DNA from 3 places in the Erwinia amylovora genome. Region 1 is predicted to be linked to each of the others. Evidence: predicted binding sites of a transcription regulator. Region 1 holds the regulator's gene; each other region holds the start of a gene.
The links. The regulator CRP, encoded in region 1, controls carbon source genes, mostly activating them, when cyclic AMP is high. The targets are predictions, from matches to a motif close to ATGTGANNNNNNTCACAT.

Region 2: JGC47_RS00180 (PTS mannitol transporter subunit IICBA) is a predicted target of CRP. The motif match lies at 4,280-4,297, and genes of this name have one in related genera.
Region 3: JGC47_RS08375 (arabinose ABC transporter substrate-binding protein) is a predicted target of CRP. The motif match lies at 2,443-2,460, and genes of this name have one in related genera.

Annotation. Positions count from the first base shown of each region.
Region 1 covers NZ_CP066796.1:260,364-265,930, forward strand. The annotation lists gene argD (bifunctional acetylornithine/succinyldiaminopimelate transaminase) at 1-860, shown strand, start outside; gene JGC47_RS01120 (YccS/YhfK family putative transporter) at 869-2,980, opposite strand; gene crp (cAMP-activated global transcriptional regulator CRP) at 3,041-3,673, opposite strand; gene JGC47_RS01130 (OsmC family protein) at 4,038-4,445, shown strand; gene JGC47_RS01135 (phosphoribulokinase) at 4,482-5,351, opposite strand; gene JGC47_RS01140 (YheU family protein) at 5,460-5,567, opposite strand, start outside.
Region 2 covers NZ_CP066796.1:35,569-41,135, forward strand. The annotation lists gene JGC47_RS00165 (YibL family ribosome-associated protein) at 1-265, opposite strand, end outside; gene JGC47_RS00170 (MltR family transcriptional regulator) at 339-884, opposite strand; gene JGC47_RS00175 (mannitol-1-phosphate 5-dehydrogenase) at 956-2,104, opposite strand; gene JGC47_RS00180 (PTS mannitol transporter subunit IICBA) at 2,202-4,133, opposite strand; gene JGC47_RS00185 (DUF3053 domain-containing protein) at 5,318-5,567, opposite strand, start outside.
Region 3 covers NZ_CP066796.1:1,789,695-1,795,261, forward strand. The annotation lists gene araA (L-arabinose isomerase) at 1-636, opposite strand, end outside; gene JGC47_RS08370 (ribulokinase) at 640-2,331, opposite strand; gene JGC47_RS08375 (arabinose ABC transporter substrate-binding protein) at 2,692-3,675, shown strand; gene araG (L-arabinose ABC transporter ATP-binding protein AraG) at 3,750-5,264, shown strand; partial or broken gene araH (L-arabinose ABC transporter permease AraH) at 5,282-5,567, shown strand, end outside.

The DNA.
Region 1 (5,567 bases):
GTTACTACGCTTCACAGCGCCACAGCCCGTATAAAAGCAAAATTATCGCTTTCCATAATGCGTTTCATGGCCGCACGCTGTTTACCGTTTCCGTCGGCGGGCAGCCAAAATACTCCGATGGCTTTGGGCCAAAACCGGCCGATATTGTCCATGTGCCCTTTAACGATCTGGCGGCGGTCAAAGCGGTCATCGACGATCATACCTGTGCGATTGTCGTCGAGCCGATCCAGGGGGAGGGCGGCGTGGTACCGGCCACTGAGGAATTCATGCAGGGGCTGCGTCAGCTGTGTGATGAACATCATGCGCTGCTGGTGATGGACGAAGTACAGAGCGGCATGGGCCGTAGCGGCAAGCTGTTTGCCTACGAGCACTACGGCGTGCAGCCAGATATTGTCACCAGCGCGAAAGCACTCGGCGGCGGCTTCCCGGTCAGCGCGATGCTGACCACCAACGCTATTGCCTCAGTGATGGCCCCGGGCGTGCACGGCACCACCTACGGCGGCAATCCGTTGGCCTGTGCGGTGGCGGAAGCGGCGCTGGACATTATCAATACGCCGGAAGTGCTTGACGGCGTGGCCGCGCGGCGGCAGCTGTTTGTTGATGCGCTACAGTCGCTGAATACCAGGCGGGATCTGTTCAGCGATATCCGTGGTAAAGGGCTGCTGATTGGTGCAGCGCTGAAGCCACAGTACGCTGATAAAGCCCGCGATATCCTTAACGCGGCGGCGGCCGAAGGGGTGATGGTGCTGGTCGCCGGCAGCGGCGTGATGCGCTTCGCGCCATCGCTGTTGATTGAGCCTGTCGATATTGCCGAAGGTATGGAGCGCTTTGCTGCGGCCGTCGAGAAGGTGCTGGCGTAGGTGCTGCGTTAACCAGGCGGCGGCCCGGTTTGAGGTCGCCGCCCGGACGATTTACCTAACCGATTTATCATCCAGTGGCCATGGTGAGGGCGCTGGCTCCAGGCCAGCGATGAAATGGTGTGCATGGTGTTGAGGTGGTCGAGAATGCGCTCGATGTGGCCTTCGAGGAGAGTCACCGGGCCATGCTGGAAATTGTCCGGCGCCTCCAGCACGTTGCTTTCTGAACCCGGCCCGTCATATTCCAGCCGCTGCTGGCAACGTTGCAGAGCGATCTCGCAGGACTGAAGATAGCGCTCCGCCAGCGAGGCGGTCAGCATAGTGTGTTCCCGCGCCATAATCGTCATGGCGTTAATATGTTCAACGATAAGCTGGCTGTGGGTTACCCACAGTTTCATATCGGACAAATAGCGGGAATCGAAGCCAGGCTCCTGCATCGCCTGATTCAGGGAGTTATACAGCGCGTTATGCGCCTGATTAACTTTGATACGCTGGTTTGCCAGCTTGCTGACATCCTGTTCACTACCCAACAACATCTGCAGCGCCTCCTGATAAGCCTCCAGCGCATCATGCGCGTTCTGGCGCAGCAACCCGCTCTGCCACTGTGGCCACAGCCAGATGTTGCCGCCAAGGGCAATCAGGCAGCCCATCAACGTATCGATCAGGCGCGGCAATAAGAAGCTCTCGCCGTTTAGCGACAAAAGTTGGAGAGAATACACCGCCGTTACGGTAAAGCCCACCGTCGCCCAACCGTAGAACTTGCGTAAAATCAGGTAACTGGCCAGGGTGATGGCCAGCATCACCAGTAATGTCATTGACTCAGGAGCATGCAGGCGCAGGGCCAGTGCGGCAACCGCCAGCCCGGCCAGGGTGCCAAGCGCACGGTGCTGGATGCGGACCCGGGTGGCACTGTAGCCGTTCAGGCTGACAAACATCATGGTCATCAGTATCCAGTACGGCTTCGGCATAGCCAGAAACAGCGCCAGCGTACTGGCGAAGGTCAACATCACCGCATAGCGTGCGGCGGTGCGCAAGGCGGTAGACTTAAGCGAAAGGTAGCTTTTCAGCGCCGGCAGCAGCGGCAGGTGGCGCTGACGGTCAGCCATCAAATCGCGGCGATAAAGCGGGCGTTGAGTGCGCAGCACGCGCGCAATACGGCTGAAATGGTAGTAGCAAAAATTACCCACCGGATTATCCGGATGCTGACGCACGATCTTCTCCAGCGCTTCCAGCGGCAGTTCCATCTCAAAACGTCTGGGGAAGCGGTGATACAAAATATCGTCAGCCAGCTCGCGCAGACGTGCGGCGATGCGCTGCGCATTCCAGCGGATCACCGCCTCGGCGTGGCTCTGACGCACCAGTTTTTGCACGTCTTCCGGCTGATGCAGACTGACGGCGATGTGCTCCTGCAGGTCAAGCGCCACCTGGAAAGCGCGCGTCAAAGGCTGGTAATGCTGGTTGCGATTGGCTGCCAGCATATGAATTTGCTGGTAACAGGTAGTGATAAGATCGACGGCCTTTTGCTGGCGAGCAAACAGCGGCGGCATAGCGGATGAGGGGTCGTTTAGCTGGTTTAAATGGCGATACTTTGCCTCGCAATAGTCGGCCAGCTCGCGGTACAGCAGGCTAAGCGTTTCGCGCATCGGCTGCTCTTTCCACAGCCAGAACCAGAACCAGTTAAATACCCCGTACCAGATGGTGCCAAGGATATACAGTAACGGAGGTTGCCACATCGGTACTTTGCCAGCGAGGCTCAGGGTGAATATGGCGGCAATCAGCGAGGCAGGCATCAGGCGGGCATGCAGCGGGCCGATCTCGCCGGTGATCCCCAGCAACATCGCCATCAGCAGCAGGATCAGCGGCAGCGGAACCCCCTGAGCGCCGGCATACTGGATAATAAAACTGCTGCCGGCGAACAGGCCTCCGCCCAGCATCAGGCGTTCAAAGAAGTGTTTGTGCGGCGTATCCAGCCCGGCATTGTTACAGCAGGCGGGAACCAGTGAGAACAGCAGACCTTTCTGTAAGTCTCCCAGCAGCCAGCCCAGTGCAACCGGCAAACACAACACCAGTGTTTGCCGCAGCGCGTAGTTCACTTCAGGTTGATAAATGATTCTGCGCCACATCCGCCGCACCAGATAGAAAAAGGCGCGACAGAGGCTGGCGCGCCGTGGGTTCAGGGGCGATTAACGCGTGCCGTAAACGACGATGGTTTTACCGTGTGCGGAGATCAGGTTTTGATCTTCCAGCATTTTCAGAATACGACCGACCGTCTCGCGCGAGCAGCCGACAATCTGGCCGATCTCCTGACGCGTTATTTTGATCTGCATCCCGTCCGGGTGCGTCATTGCATCGGGCTGTTTTGCCAGATTCAGCAGCGTCTGGGCAATGCGTCCGGTCACATCAAGGAAAGCTAAATTACCCACTTTTTCCGAGGTGACCTGCAGGCGACGCGCCATCTGCGAAGACAGGCGCATCAGGATGTCAGGGTTGACCTGGATCAGCTGCCGGAATTTTTTGTAAGAGATTTCAGCTACTTCACAGGCTGCTTTGGCACGTACCCAGGCACTGCGTTCCTGGCCCTCTTCGAAGAGGCCCAGCTCGCCGATAAAATCACCCTGGTTGAGATAAGAGAGGATCATCTCTTTGCCTTCCTCATCCTTGATCAATACCGCTACTGAACCTTTGACGATGTAGTAAAGGGTTTCCGCCTTCTCACCCTGATGTATCAGCGTGCTTTTGGATGGATATTTGTGAATATGGCAATGGGACAGGAACCATTCGAGAGTAGGGTCTGTTTGCGGTTTGCCGAGAACCATTCGCTGTTATCCTCTGTTGTCGTCGTACCTGAATACATCCGGTTTACCCCGCAGCAAGTTTCACGATCCCCTTGCTGCCGCGCGTAAATTGATTGGGATATACGGGGGCTGAATCCCTGCCAGGCTTTGTTATAGTCAAGCGTTCCGACAGGGAAGGAACGGGCCGCTCCGGGGCAGGCCGTATGCTGTCGTTTCGTTATCACCAACATCATGATGCCGGTGAAATTTACAGCCTCGTTTGTAGCACAGCTTGGGATGGCTGTCTTCTGTTGTCTCGCTTCAGCATAGTCAGAAAAAGAGAGCGTTGCCGTTTTAATCACGGCGGCGTACTCTGCTGTAACTAAATGAATTGGAGGATGTTGTTATGCAGGCACGGGTTAAGTGGGTCGAAGGGATGACGTTTTTGGGAGAATCCTCATCTGGTCATCAGGTGCTGATGGATGGTAATTCGGGCGATAAAGCGCCAAGCCCAATGGAAATGGTGCTGATGGCCGCCGGCGGCTGCAGCGCCATTGACGTGGTGTCAATTTTGCAAAAGGGCCGCCATAGCGTGGCTGACTGCGAAGTGAAGCTGACCTCAGAACGCCGCGAAGAGGCACCGCGTATCTTCACCCGCATTAACCTGCATTTTGTTGTCAGCGGCAAAGCGCTGGCGGATAACGCGGTAGCGCGTGCGGTCGATCTCTCTGCGGAAAAATACTGCTCGGTGGCGATTATGCTGGGCAAGGGGGTGGAGATGAGCCACAGTTATGAAGTGATCGAACTGACCTGATCCCGCCCATCCTCTTAGCCGTAAAAGGAAAGAACTTCAGCCGATTTTCTTTCCTTCAATCAACCGCTTAACCAGCGGCCCCATGATCAGCTCCATCGCCAGCCCCATTTTTCCTCCCGGCACCACCAGGGTTTTGATATGTGAGATAAACGAACCCTGCAGCATGGACAGCAGGTAAGGGAAATCGATATCTTCCAGCCCCTGAAAGTGGACAACCACGAAACTCTCATCCAGAGAGGGGATGCCACGGGCGGCAAACGGGTTGGAGGTGTCCACCGTCGGGACGCGCTGGAAGTTGATATGGGTGCGTGAAAACTGCGGAGTAATAAAGTTGATGTAGTCCTCCATTGAACGCACCACGGAGTCCATCACTGCTTCGCGCGAATGGCCGCGTTCGCTGGTATCGCGCACCAGTTTTTGGATCCACTCAAGGTTGACGATGGGCACCACGCCAACCAGCAGATCCACGTTTTCCGCCACGTTATGCAGCGGGGTGACAACGCCGCCGTGCAACCCTTCATAAAACAGCACATCGGTCGGTTCTGCCAGCGGCTGCCACGGCGTAAAGGTGCCGGGCACCTGGTTCCAGGGCACGGCTTCATCGTAGGTATGCAAATACTTACGCGACTTTCCTTTACCGCTGCGACCATATTCGCTGAATGTACGCTCCAGCAGTGCGAAATCATTCGCTTCCGGGCCAAAATAGCTGACGTGTTTACCCATATCGCGCGCTTTGCGGATCGCCATATCCATCTCCGGGCGGGTAAAGCGGTGGAAGCTGTCTCCTTCTATTTCTGCTGCATGCAGGCCCAGCTGCTGGAAGATCTTCCTGAATGCCAGGCTGGTGGTCGTGGTTCCTGCCCCGCTGGAGCCGGTAACGGCGATAACCGGATGTTGAGTCGACATAGCGTACTACTTCCTTAAAAAACGGGTGGCCCTGCATTGGTAACATGCTTTGTCGACACATGTCATCAATACGGCAGCGATGAAGCTGATATAACCTGGCGGACGGGGTTAGCCGCGAAACTGGCCGCGCGGCATAATGTTGACCGACTCGTGCAGTTCAGACCACACCAGCACCACCTCGCCGCAGCTCAGCTGACGGCGAACATCGGCGACTTT
Region 2 (5,567 bases), 220 kb from region 1:
TTTTCAGCGCCCCCATATTGGCCTGTTCTTTTTTGGTGATGGGTCGGCTGAATGGCAGCTTATTGAGCTGTTGTGCTTCTTTACCCAACTTTTCGGCACGTACGCCACGCAGGCGCTCAATTTCGGCTTGTAGTTTATCTTTTTCTTTCAGCAGCTCACCCAGTTTTTCGCTGTCCCCGGAAGCCAGCAGTGCGGGTTCTTTGTGATTCAGCGCATCCAGTTTGTCACTGAGTTCTTTAATTTCTGCCTGTACTTTTTCTTTCATTGTTCTTAACCATTAAATGGAGTCATTGCAGCAAAGAATACACGAAAGTGGGGCAAAGAGGGAAAGGAGTAGGTTACTTTTTGAAAGCCCGCCTGAGGCTAAGCCGTGAAATTAGCGCAGTCAACGACAGCACCATTGTGGAGCGCACCACCTGCTGATAGCGCTGCTGCTGCATAACACGCAGTTCGGCATCATGGCTGGCAAAATCAGGAAAGGCCGGTAACGTGCTCATGCAGTGCAATGCGCTAATTGGTCCAACGATTTCATCGTCCGTGAAACGGTACTCGCTACCGTCATGGTTCAAAGCTTCGCGCAGAGCCATCAGGCGTTCACAGTCTTCATATTCATGGCGATTAATCACCCCAAGGCCATAAATTAGCTTCAGACGAACAGACAGCTTAGCCAGCGGACCATCGCCGTGCAACAGAGGTTCTACGGCGTATTTGACGGCATAATCGTCTTTACGAAATACCTGTTCTACCAGCATGTTAACCGCATCGGCCAGCATTTCTACGGCGGCGATAAGCAGACATCTCACCGAGCGTCCTACGTTCAGGCGTTCAAGGACCTGATTTTCGAAAGCCTGTGATTGCCCTGTCAAAGACTGTAATTCATTCATATGGATTCGTATTTTTGCGCAGACGCAGCGGTGCTGCGCCCTGTTTGTTCATCCGTGAGGAGCGTTCGACATTATGCCAGGGTATGCCAGGCTTTCACTACCGCTTTAACCACATCGCTGTCGCTATCCAGCCCGGAGATTTGAGCCAGCGTGGTGGCGACATCCTGGTGGGATAGCAGTGCAGCAAGTTCAAGCGCTTGCGGGTCCTGGTCGCTACGGTAATGCAGCGCTGCGGCAATGCCGGTGACCAGATTATCATTCGGCAGATGGTACTCCAGGGTGCCCAGCGTCGGTTTAATCAGGCGGTCGCCCGCACTCAGTTTGCGGAGCGGCTGGCGACCCACACGCTCAACATCATCGTTCAGGTACGGGTTTTCGAAGCGGTTAAGGATTTTCTGGATATAAGCAGCATGTTTATCTGCAGCAAAACCGTAGCGCTTAATCAGCACCGCGCCGCTTTCTTCCATGGCTCCTTGTACAATCGCCCGAACATGCTTATCCAGTACCGCCTCGCGAATTGTTTTATGGCCGGCCAGCTGGCCGAGATAGGCAGCGATAGCGTGGCCGGTGTTGAGTGTGAACAGTTTACGTTCGACAAACGCCATCAAATTGTCCGTCAGTTCCAATCCTGGAATATTTGGCAACTCGCCTTTAAATTGGGTTTTATCAATAATCCATTCGCTAAAGGTCTCAACCGTCACCTCCAGCGGATCGCTGCTGTCCGCTGCAGAAGGTGGAACGATACGATCGACTGCAGAGTCGACAAAGGCGACGTGCTCTTCCAGCCAGGCGTGATACTGCCCGGGCAACTCCCGCAGTACATGCGCTTTAAGCTGCGTAGTGCCGCGCACCATGTTTTCACAGGCGATAATATTTAGCGGTCGGGAATTAGCGCTATCACTGCGTTTGGCAATACCTTTTGCAATGCCACCGGCTATACGTTCAAGGATTTGCGGACCCACCGCCGTGGTGACGATATCAACCTCAGCTACCAGCGCAATAATATCATCGCTGGCGCTGTGCACGGCATTGACACCTTTCACTGTCTCAATCTGCGCTTGCTCGCCCACGACGTGAACCAGATATTCGCCACGGGCGTTAAGGGCATCCAGTACTACCTGATTGACGTCGGCGAAAGTCAGCTGAATTCCTGCATCGGCCAGCAGTTTACCAATAAAGCCGCGGCCGATGTTACCGGCACCAAAATGTAATGCTTTCATAAATATTCCCGTATTAATGATGCAAATCTCATGTATTCCCGCAGCAATAAGGGCCGGGCATTCCCGGCACCCATTGAGGGATCACGATCAAAACGGCTTATCGACTGGTTTTACCTGACAGGAGGTCCAGAACTTCCTGTACATCTGTCGTGGAGGCCAGGCGTGCAATCACCTTTTCGTCATCCAGCGCGTTAGTCAGGCTGGTAATGACCTGGATATGTTCGTTATTACGCGCAGCGATACCAATCACCAGGCGAGCGATGTCTTCAGGTTCTTCACCGAAGTGAACGCCGGCAGGGTACTGGCAGAATACCACACCGGTTTTTAGCACGCGGTCTTTAGCTTCTACTGTTCCGTGCGGCACGGCGATAGATTCACCGAGGTAGGTTGGCGTCAGTTCCTCGCGTGCCAGCATTGCCTCCACGTACTCCGCCTCCACGTAGCCGCCCTTGACCAACTGCTCACCGGCGAAGCGAATAGCCTGCTCTTTGTTGCTGGCGTGATTGCCAAGAAATACGTTGCTGGCGCTCAGTTTGAACAGATTTTCCTGGTTATCTTCAAGGCTGTCATTGAGTACCGCGCTGACTTTCTCACGATGTTCGGCAGTGCGGCCTGCTTCCGCCAAACGCGCCGTCAATTCATTATACAGCCCGCTATCAAGGAAGTTAGTCAGCGAAATATGCTGCGCATGAGGGGCCTGACGCATCGCTCGTTCAGTCAGATCGCGGTGGGTAATCACCAGGTCTGCATCGCCCGGCAGGCTGTTGATCGCGCTGTTAGTGACCGAGATATTGCTCAGTCCCGCTTCACTCACTTTCTTACGCAGTACGCCAGCTCCCATTGCGCTGGAACCCATGCCGGCATCACAGGCTACGATGATTTTGCGTACGTGGCTCAGGTCACCTTGCAGGCCCTTGCCATCCGCTTGCGCAGCAGCCGACGGCCCTTTGGACTGGGATTTCATTTCCTGCATGCGGCGTGTTGCTGCTTCAATATCATCAGACTCTTTCGCCTTGCTGGTTTTCAGCAGAATAGCCGCAACCACGAAGGAAACGGCAAAGGCTGCCGCAATCGCCGCGATGTTAGCGAAGTAGGCTCCCTTTGGCGTCATGGCCAGTATGGCAAGGATAGATCCCGGTGAAGCCGGAGAAACCAGGCCGCCGTTTAACAGTGTCAGGGTGAAAACGCCGGTCATACCACCGAGGATCACGGCGAGGATCAGGCGAGGGTTCATCAGCACATACGGGAAGTAGATTTCGTGAATACCGCCGAAGAAGTGAATAATGGCAGCCCCACCGGCCGACTGTCTGGCATTGCCACGGCCAAAGAATATATAGGCCATTAGCACGCCCATTCCCGGGCCAGGGTTAGCTTCAATCAGGAAGAAAATCGATTTTCCGGCTTCGCTCGCCTGCTGGATACCCAGCGGCGAGAAGATCCCGTGGTTGATGGCGTTATTCAGGAACAGAATTTTTGCCGGTTCCACAAAGATGGAGGTCAGTGGCAGCAGATTATTTTGTACCATCAGATTAACGCCGGCGGCGAGAATATGTGACAGTCCCTGAACCATTGGACCAATCGCCAGAAATGCGAGGACAGCCAACAGCATGCCGATGATACCGGCAGAGAAGTTGTTGACCAGCATTTCGAAACCGCTTTTGATTTTACCATCAATCCGGCGGTCGAAGGTTTTGATTGCCCAGCCACCCAGAGGACCGGCAACCATCGACCCGAGGAACATCGGCATGTCAGCACCAGCGATAACGCCCATGGTCGTGATCGCCCCCACTACGCCGCCGCGATCGCCGCCGACCAGACGGCCACCGGTATAACCGATCAGCAGTGGCAGCAGGTAGGTGATCATTGGCGCCACCAGCTTCGCCAGCGTGGCGTTCGGCAGCCATCCGGTTGGGATAAATAGCGCGGTAATGATACCCCAGGCGATAAACGCGCCAATATTTGGCATGACCATATTACTCAGAAAACGACCAAAGCTTTGAATTTTGATCTTGATGTCTGATGAGGACATATAAACTCACCTCTTATAAGTACGCGCTAACCCAATAAGAGAGCGCGTTGATTTTTGTATGAGACGTTACGGCGTGGCCGCTGGTGTCACTGTATGCCGGCAGACTCTATCATGTGAATATGGCGTTTGCGTAGCCAGGGGATTAAGTGTGATGCGGGTCACTTAATTGCAGGGGGTGCGGGGTATTTTTTAGTGACATGAGTCACGAAGTGTAAAGATATTCGCAATGTTATGTAGAAAAAAAGAACCCGAAGGGATCCTTTATGTGATTTTACTCACAATTTTTTTTGGGTGTTTATGCTGGCAATGTGATTTTGTTCACAAAAAAATTTACTGCACTAACAACGATGCCGCCAGGCTAAAAAAAGGGATATGTAGATAAAATCAGCAGATTATTAATAAAAAATAACTTTTATCACTGTGCCAGTGCGAGAGAGTTAAATTTAAATTTTGACACGATTATTGCCAACATCGATTGATCTGCAACCAGTCGTTATTGGATTTGTCATGGCAGGCACCATTTTGAATCGAAGTGAAACAGGGTTGAAGTACCGGATGCATGGTACAAATTCCGCTAGCGTCATAAGAATCATTTCCTCGTCTGTTAATCAACGGGACAGCAACGGCGGCCAGCGCTGAATTGCTGCGAACCCCCCGGCTTTGCGCAGCGTATGCCAGGCTGTTTAGTCAATATAGGTTTCAACGGTGAGAATATAGCAGATGATCGGGCCAATTTTTACGCACCTGGCCAGTAATAAACGGTTGTAAATTTTTACCCATAAGGGGCAGCGTTGTTTCCTCTTGCTGTAATCATCTCAACATGATTGAAGAGTGTGATAATTGCTGGCCTCACCGTCATATTGTGAAATTGCCTGAATGTCACCAAAATAGATTTTCTATCAGTAAAAGCGTTTTTTTTGTGTGTTGCGCCAGTTTATCTGGCTGGCAACAGGAATTTTGATTTAAAACAGTAAGGTGAAAACGGGGAATTCGTCAGTTGTCATTAGTCGGGGTGGGAAAAGTTTCAGGGTGGCAGGGATTGAAAGGAGTCTGATTACAGGGCAAATCTGGCTTCGGCGGCAGGCGTACAGCAGAATGTCGGCAAAGAGTGACTCGCCTGAACACGCTGAACGTGGAGTAAACTCCGAAGGGGCAACGTTGTTGCCCCTTTACATTTTCAGCGTTTAGTTAACGCCTCCTTGCAGTATTCGCTGCGCCTGAGAAAGAGCCTGAACGTTATTGCTCAAATTACTCATCAGCGTATTGTACTGCGTTGCCTGCTCCTGAGTGGGGAACTGAATAGCCGGGCCGTTAAAGCTGACTCGTGCTCCCTGCTGCTGCAGAAAGTCTCCGGTTTGCACCACATCCTGACTGAGCATTTGTAATGCCGGCAATAGCGGCGACAAGGAAGCGGCAGGCCGGACCACCACTTTA
Region 3 (5,567 bases), 1.5 Mb from region 1:
GCCAACCCCCCAGCCGTTTACCGCGTACCCAAACTGGATCTGTGCCGCCACCTTATCCCCCTCGGTCACCGCCACATCACGCATATTGTCGCCAAAGCGCGCCACCTTGAGCTGCCGGCTGGCCTGCAGGGCCGCCGCCGTGCGCATCCACCGGGCGATGCGCAGCAGGGCGTGTTTATCTTGCCAGTGCCCGGTGACCACCTGGTGCGACAGTCGCATGCGTGCGCCGATAAAGCCAAACTCGCGCCCGCCGTGGGCAGTCTGATTCAGATTCATAAAGTCCATATCCATGCTGTCCCACGGAATTTCGGCGTTAAACTGGGTATGAAACTGCAACAGCGGTTTATGCAGGATTGTCAGGCCACCGATCCACATTTTGGCCGGCGAAAAGGTGTGCAGCCAGCTGATGACGCCAAGACAATCATCGTGGTGATTTGCCTCCCGGCACAGCGCCAGAGCTTCATCAGCGCTTTTGACCAGCGGTCTGAGTTGCAGCCTGTAGGGCAGCGTATCTGAGTGGTTTAAGCCATCCACGACCTGCTGGCCATGAAGTTCAACCTGACGCAAAGTTTCTGCGCCATACAGATGTTGAGTTCCGATGACCAACCAGACGCTGCGTTCATCTCTCTGTGTCATAACTCATTCCTCATCAATTGATATCAGGTCAGGTGCAAACAGCGGTTCGGCCGTTTGGCACCAGTCAAGGTAACGCTGATAAAGCGGGCGGAAACGCAGGACGCGTTCCGGGTCCGGTTGCAGAGTTTGTGCCAGCGGGCTGGCCATCTGCGTCTGTGCGGCCGGAATATCCGGGTAAACCCCGGCGGCCACGGCGGCAAAAATGGCTGCACCCAGTGCACAGCACTCGTCGGAAGCGACGATATCGAGCGGGCGATCCATCACATCGCAGCACACCTGCATAATGGTCGGCGATTTACGTGCAATGCCACCCAGCGCCAGTATCCGCTGCACCGGGAGATCCTGCTGTTCGAAACACTCCATAATGGCGCGCGCGCCAAAGGCGGTGGCGGCAATAAAGCCGCCAAACAATGCCGGGGCATCGGTGCCGAGATCCACCCCGGCAATCACCCCTTTCAGACGCTGGTTAGCGAAAGGGGTGCGTCGGCCGTTAAACCAGTCAAGCACCAGCGGAAGATGGTCAAGCTGCGGACTGGCAACCCATGCGGCGGTCAGATCCTCCAACAGCGTCTGGCTGATGTGCTCAAATTGGTGGCGCAGCGCGGGCTGCCGCCGTGCCGCCTGTACCAGCGGCCAGCTCAACAGGCGGCTGAACCACGCGTACATATCGCCAAATGCCGATTGCCCGGCCTCCAGCCCGATCATTCCCGGTAGTACGCTACCGTCCACCTGACCGCAAATACCGTTGATCGCCCGGCCCGCGACCCGTTGCGCATCGGCAATCATAATGTCGCAGGTTGAGGTGCCAATCACCTTCACCAGCGTACAGGGCCTGGCGCCAGCGCCAACTGCGCCCATATGGCAGTCAAATGCGCCGCCCGAAATCACCACTTTGCCCGGCAGGCCGAGTCGCGCTGCCCATTCGGCACTCAACTGGCCGACCGGGAGATCGGCAGTCCGGGTCTCAGTAAACAGGGGATAATCGAGGTTATGCGTCAACGCGGGATCGAGGGCATTAAGGAAGCGAGCTGCCGGCAACCCTTGCCACGAAGGATGCCAGAGCGATTTATGTCCGGCAGCGCAGCGGCCACGATGCAACGCGTCGGGCGCGGTGGTGCCGCTTAATAATGCCGGAACCCAGTCACACAATTCGACCCAGGAGACCGCCGCGTCACGCACGGCGGCGTCAACGCGACTGATATGCAGGATCTTGGCCCAGAACCATTCCGACGAATAAACGCCGCCGATAAAGCGTGAATAGTCTTTAAACTCACCGCTGTGACAAAGACGCGTAATGGCTTCCGCCTCTTCAATGGCGGTGTGATCTTTCCACAGCACAAACATCGCATTGGGGTTGTCGGTAAATTCGGGGCGCAGCGCCAGTACCCGACCTTCGCGGTCGATGGGGGCGGGGGTGGAGCCGGTCGAATCAACGCCGATACCGACAACCTCAAGACGCTGCTGCGGGGTGAGTTGCGTGACAACGTCATGGATCGCCTGCTCCAGCGCGTCAATATAATCCTGTGGATGATGTCGAAACTGGTTGCGCGCCGGCACACAGTAACGGCCGGCTTGCCAGCGCGGATAGGCCACCACCTGCTTATGCAATTCGCGCCCGCTGGTGCACTCCACCGCCAGCACGCGCACCGAGTCGCTGCCGAAATCCACACCGAGGGTAATAGCGCCCTTATACATAGTGATCCTCCAGGCTTTATGCATCAGTTGCTTCTATCCTGGGGATTTGGCGAAGCGGTGGTTAGGTTGAGCAGGCTATAAATATGTATTTTTCTGTCGTCACCGCTGCTTATGTGATGGCCTTCATATGTTGCATAAAGGTTAAATTTGCTGAAGTTATGGATAAATCAGCTGTAATGTCAGGCTGTGATAGCGCTCTACCTATTTTTGCTCGCTTACGGGTAAAACTAAGCTGTAACCGTCACTGTGAGGACGTCTGTTCTCAGTTAGTATTTGTTTCAAAAGCAGTTAATGGACAGGTCGACATTTTGTTACCGATTACACCCACTGCCTGATACGGGCGCTGAAGCGGAGGGCATCATGCACAAATTGATTAAATCCCTGGCGACGATAGGTTTTGCCGCCGTTATGTCACAATTCGCTTATGCGGAAACGATGAAACTCGGTTTTCTGGTTAAACAACCGGAGGAGCCGTGGTTTCAGACCGAATGGAAATTTGCCGACAAAGCGGGTAAGGAACTGGGTTTTGAGGTGATTAAGATCGCCGTGCCTGACGGGGAAAAAACCCTGAATGCCATCGACAGCCTGGCGGCCAGCGGCGCCAGGGGTTTTGTTATCTGCACCCCGGACCCCAAACTCGGCGCGGCGATCATGGCGAAAGCGCGCAGCTATGACCTGAAGGTGATTGCCGTCGATGACCAGTTTGTTACGGCAAAAGGTCAACCAGTGGACAGCGTGCCGCTGGTGATGATGGCCGCGAGCAAAATTGGCGAACGTCAGGGCAGTGAGCTGTACCAGGAGATGCAGAAACGCCGTTGGGAGGTCAAAGAGACGGCGGTGATGGCGATCACCGCCAGCGAACTGGATACCGCGCGTCGCCGCACCGCCGGTGCGATTGCGGCGTTAAAAGCCGCCGGCTTCCCGGAAAAACAGATCTACCAGGTGCCGACTAAATCCAATGATATTCCCGGCGCATTCGATGCCGGGAACTCGTTGCTGGTGCAGCATGCCGAAGTTAAACACTGGCTGATCGTCGGCATGAATGATAACACCGTGCTGGGAGGCGTGCGCGCCAGTGAAGGGCAAGGTTTCAACGCCGCCAATGTGATCGGTATTGGCATTAACGGCGTGGATGCAGTGAGCGAACTGTCAAAAGGTAAGGCGACCGGATTCTACGGTTCGCTGCTGCCAAGCCCGGATGTGCACGGCTATCGCAGCATCAAAATGCTGCATGACTGGGTCACAAGCGGCACAGAACCGGCCAGATTTACCGAAGTCACCGACGTGGTGCTGATCACGCGTGACAACTTCAAAACCGAGCTGGCGAAAAAAGGGCTGATGTGATCAGCGCGGTATCCGTTCAGCGCAGCGGACCGGTTCTGACCAGCCGATCAGTGGGCTACGACATAACAGGAGGAATGATGACTTCGCAAGCTTCGCTCAGCTTCCACGGCATCGGTAAAACCTTTCCCGGCGTCAGGGCGTTACAGGATATCAGCTTCGAGTGCCACGCCGGAGAAGTCCACGCCCTGATGGGCGAAAACGGCGCGGGCAAATCGACCCTGCTGAAAATTCTTAGCGGCAATTATCAGCCGGACGCCGGAGAGATCCGTCTGCGCGGCCAGCCGGCGAAATTCGCCAACACAACCGATGCACTTCACGCCGGGGTGGCGATCATCTATCAGGAACTGCATCTGGTGCCGGAAATGTCGGTGGCAGAAAATATCTTTCTGGGGCAGCTACCGCAGCGCGCCGGACTGCTCAATCGGGCCAGACTGCGATCGCAAGCGGCCCGCCAGCTGAACTCACTTGGGCTGGATATCGATCCTGAGCTGCCGCTGAAATACCTCTCGCTGGGCCAGTGGCAGATGATTGAGATCGCCAAAGCGCTGGCGCGCAATGCCAGCATCATCGCTTTTGATGAGCCGACAAGTTCGTTATCGGCGCGGGAAATTGAGCAGCTGTTCCGCGTTATTCGCCAGCTGCGCGCCGATGGCAAGGTGGTGCTGTATGTGTCGCACCGGATGGCGGAGATATTCGCTCTCAGTGATGCGATTACCGTGTTTAAAGACGGTCGCTTTGTGCAAACCTTCAAAGACATGGCGAGCACCCGCCACGAACGGCTGGTGGCAGCGATGGTTGGGCGCGAAATGGGTGACATTTATGGCTACCGTCCGCGCCAGCAGGGAGAGGTGCGACTGCGGTTGGATAAGGTGCAGGCTCAAGGGGTGCGCAGCCCGATATCGCTTAGCGTGCGCGCCGGGGAGATCGTCGGTTTGTTCGGCCTGGTGGGTGCAGGGCGTAGCGAGCTGCTGAAAGGTATCTTCGCGGCGACTCGCCTTGCCGGCGGCGAGCTGCGGCTGGATGGTAAAACGCTGAATCTGCGCGAACCGGGCGATGCTATCCGTGCCGGCATTATGCTGTGCCCGGAGGATCGCAAGGCCGATGGCATCATCGCGGTGCATTCGGTGCGCGACAATATCAATATCAGCGCCAGACGTCATCACCTGACCGCCGGCTGTTTGATCGACCGCAGTTGGGAAACATCAAACGCCGAGACGCACATTCGCTCGCTGAATATCAAAACGCCGTCAGCCAGCCAGCTGATGGTGAATCTGTCCGGCGGCAATCAGCAGAAAGCGATTCTGGGCCGCTGGCTGTCGGAGCAGATGAAAGTGCTACTGCTGGACGAGCCGACGCGCGGTATTGACGTTGGGGCGAAAAACGAAATCTACCAGCTGATCTACGCGTTGGCACAGCAGGGGATTGCCATTCTGTTTGCTTCCAGCGATCTGCCGGAAGTCATGGGGTTGGCAGACCGTATTCTGGTGATGCGTGAAGGAGAAATAGCGGGAGAGCTGGACCATAACGATGCAACGGAGGCGTTGACCTTAAGTCTGGCGATGCCCAAAACCGCCACTCCGCTGGCCTGAATAGACGGGAGCAAATGATGTCTGATACTTCAACAGTTAAACCAGTGACGCTGTCACGTTTTCGCCCAGGCCGCATTTGGGATAATTTCGGTATGCTGGTGGTGTTCGCCGTGCTGTTTATCACCTGCACGCTGTTCATCCCCAACTTTGGCTCATTAATCAACATGAAAGGGCTTGGGCTGGCGATGTCGATGTCTGGCATGGTGGCCTGTGGCATGCTGTTCTGCCTCGCTTCCGGTGACTTTGACCTGTCGGTTGCCTCGGTGATTGCCTGTGCCGGGGTGGTTTGTGCGGTGGTGATTA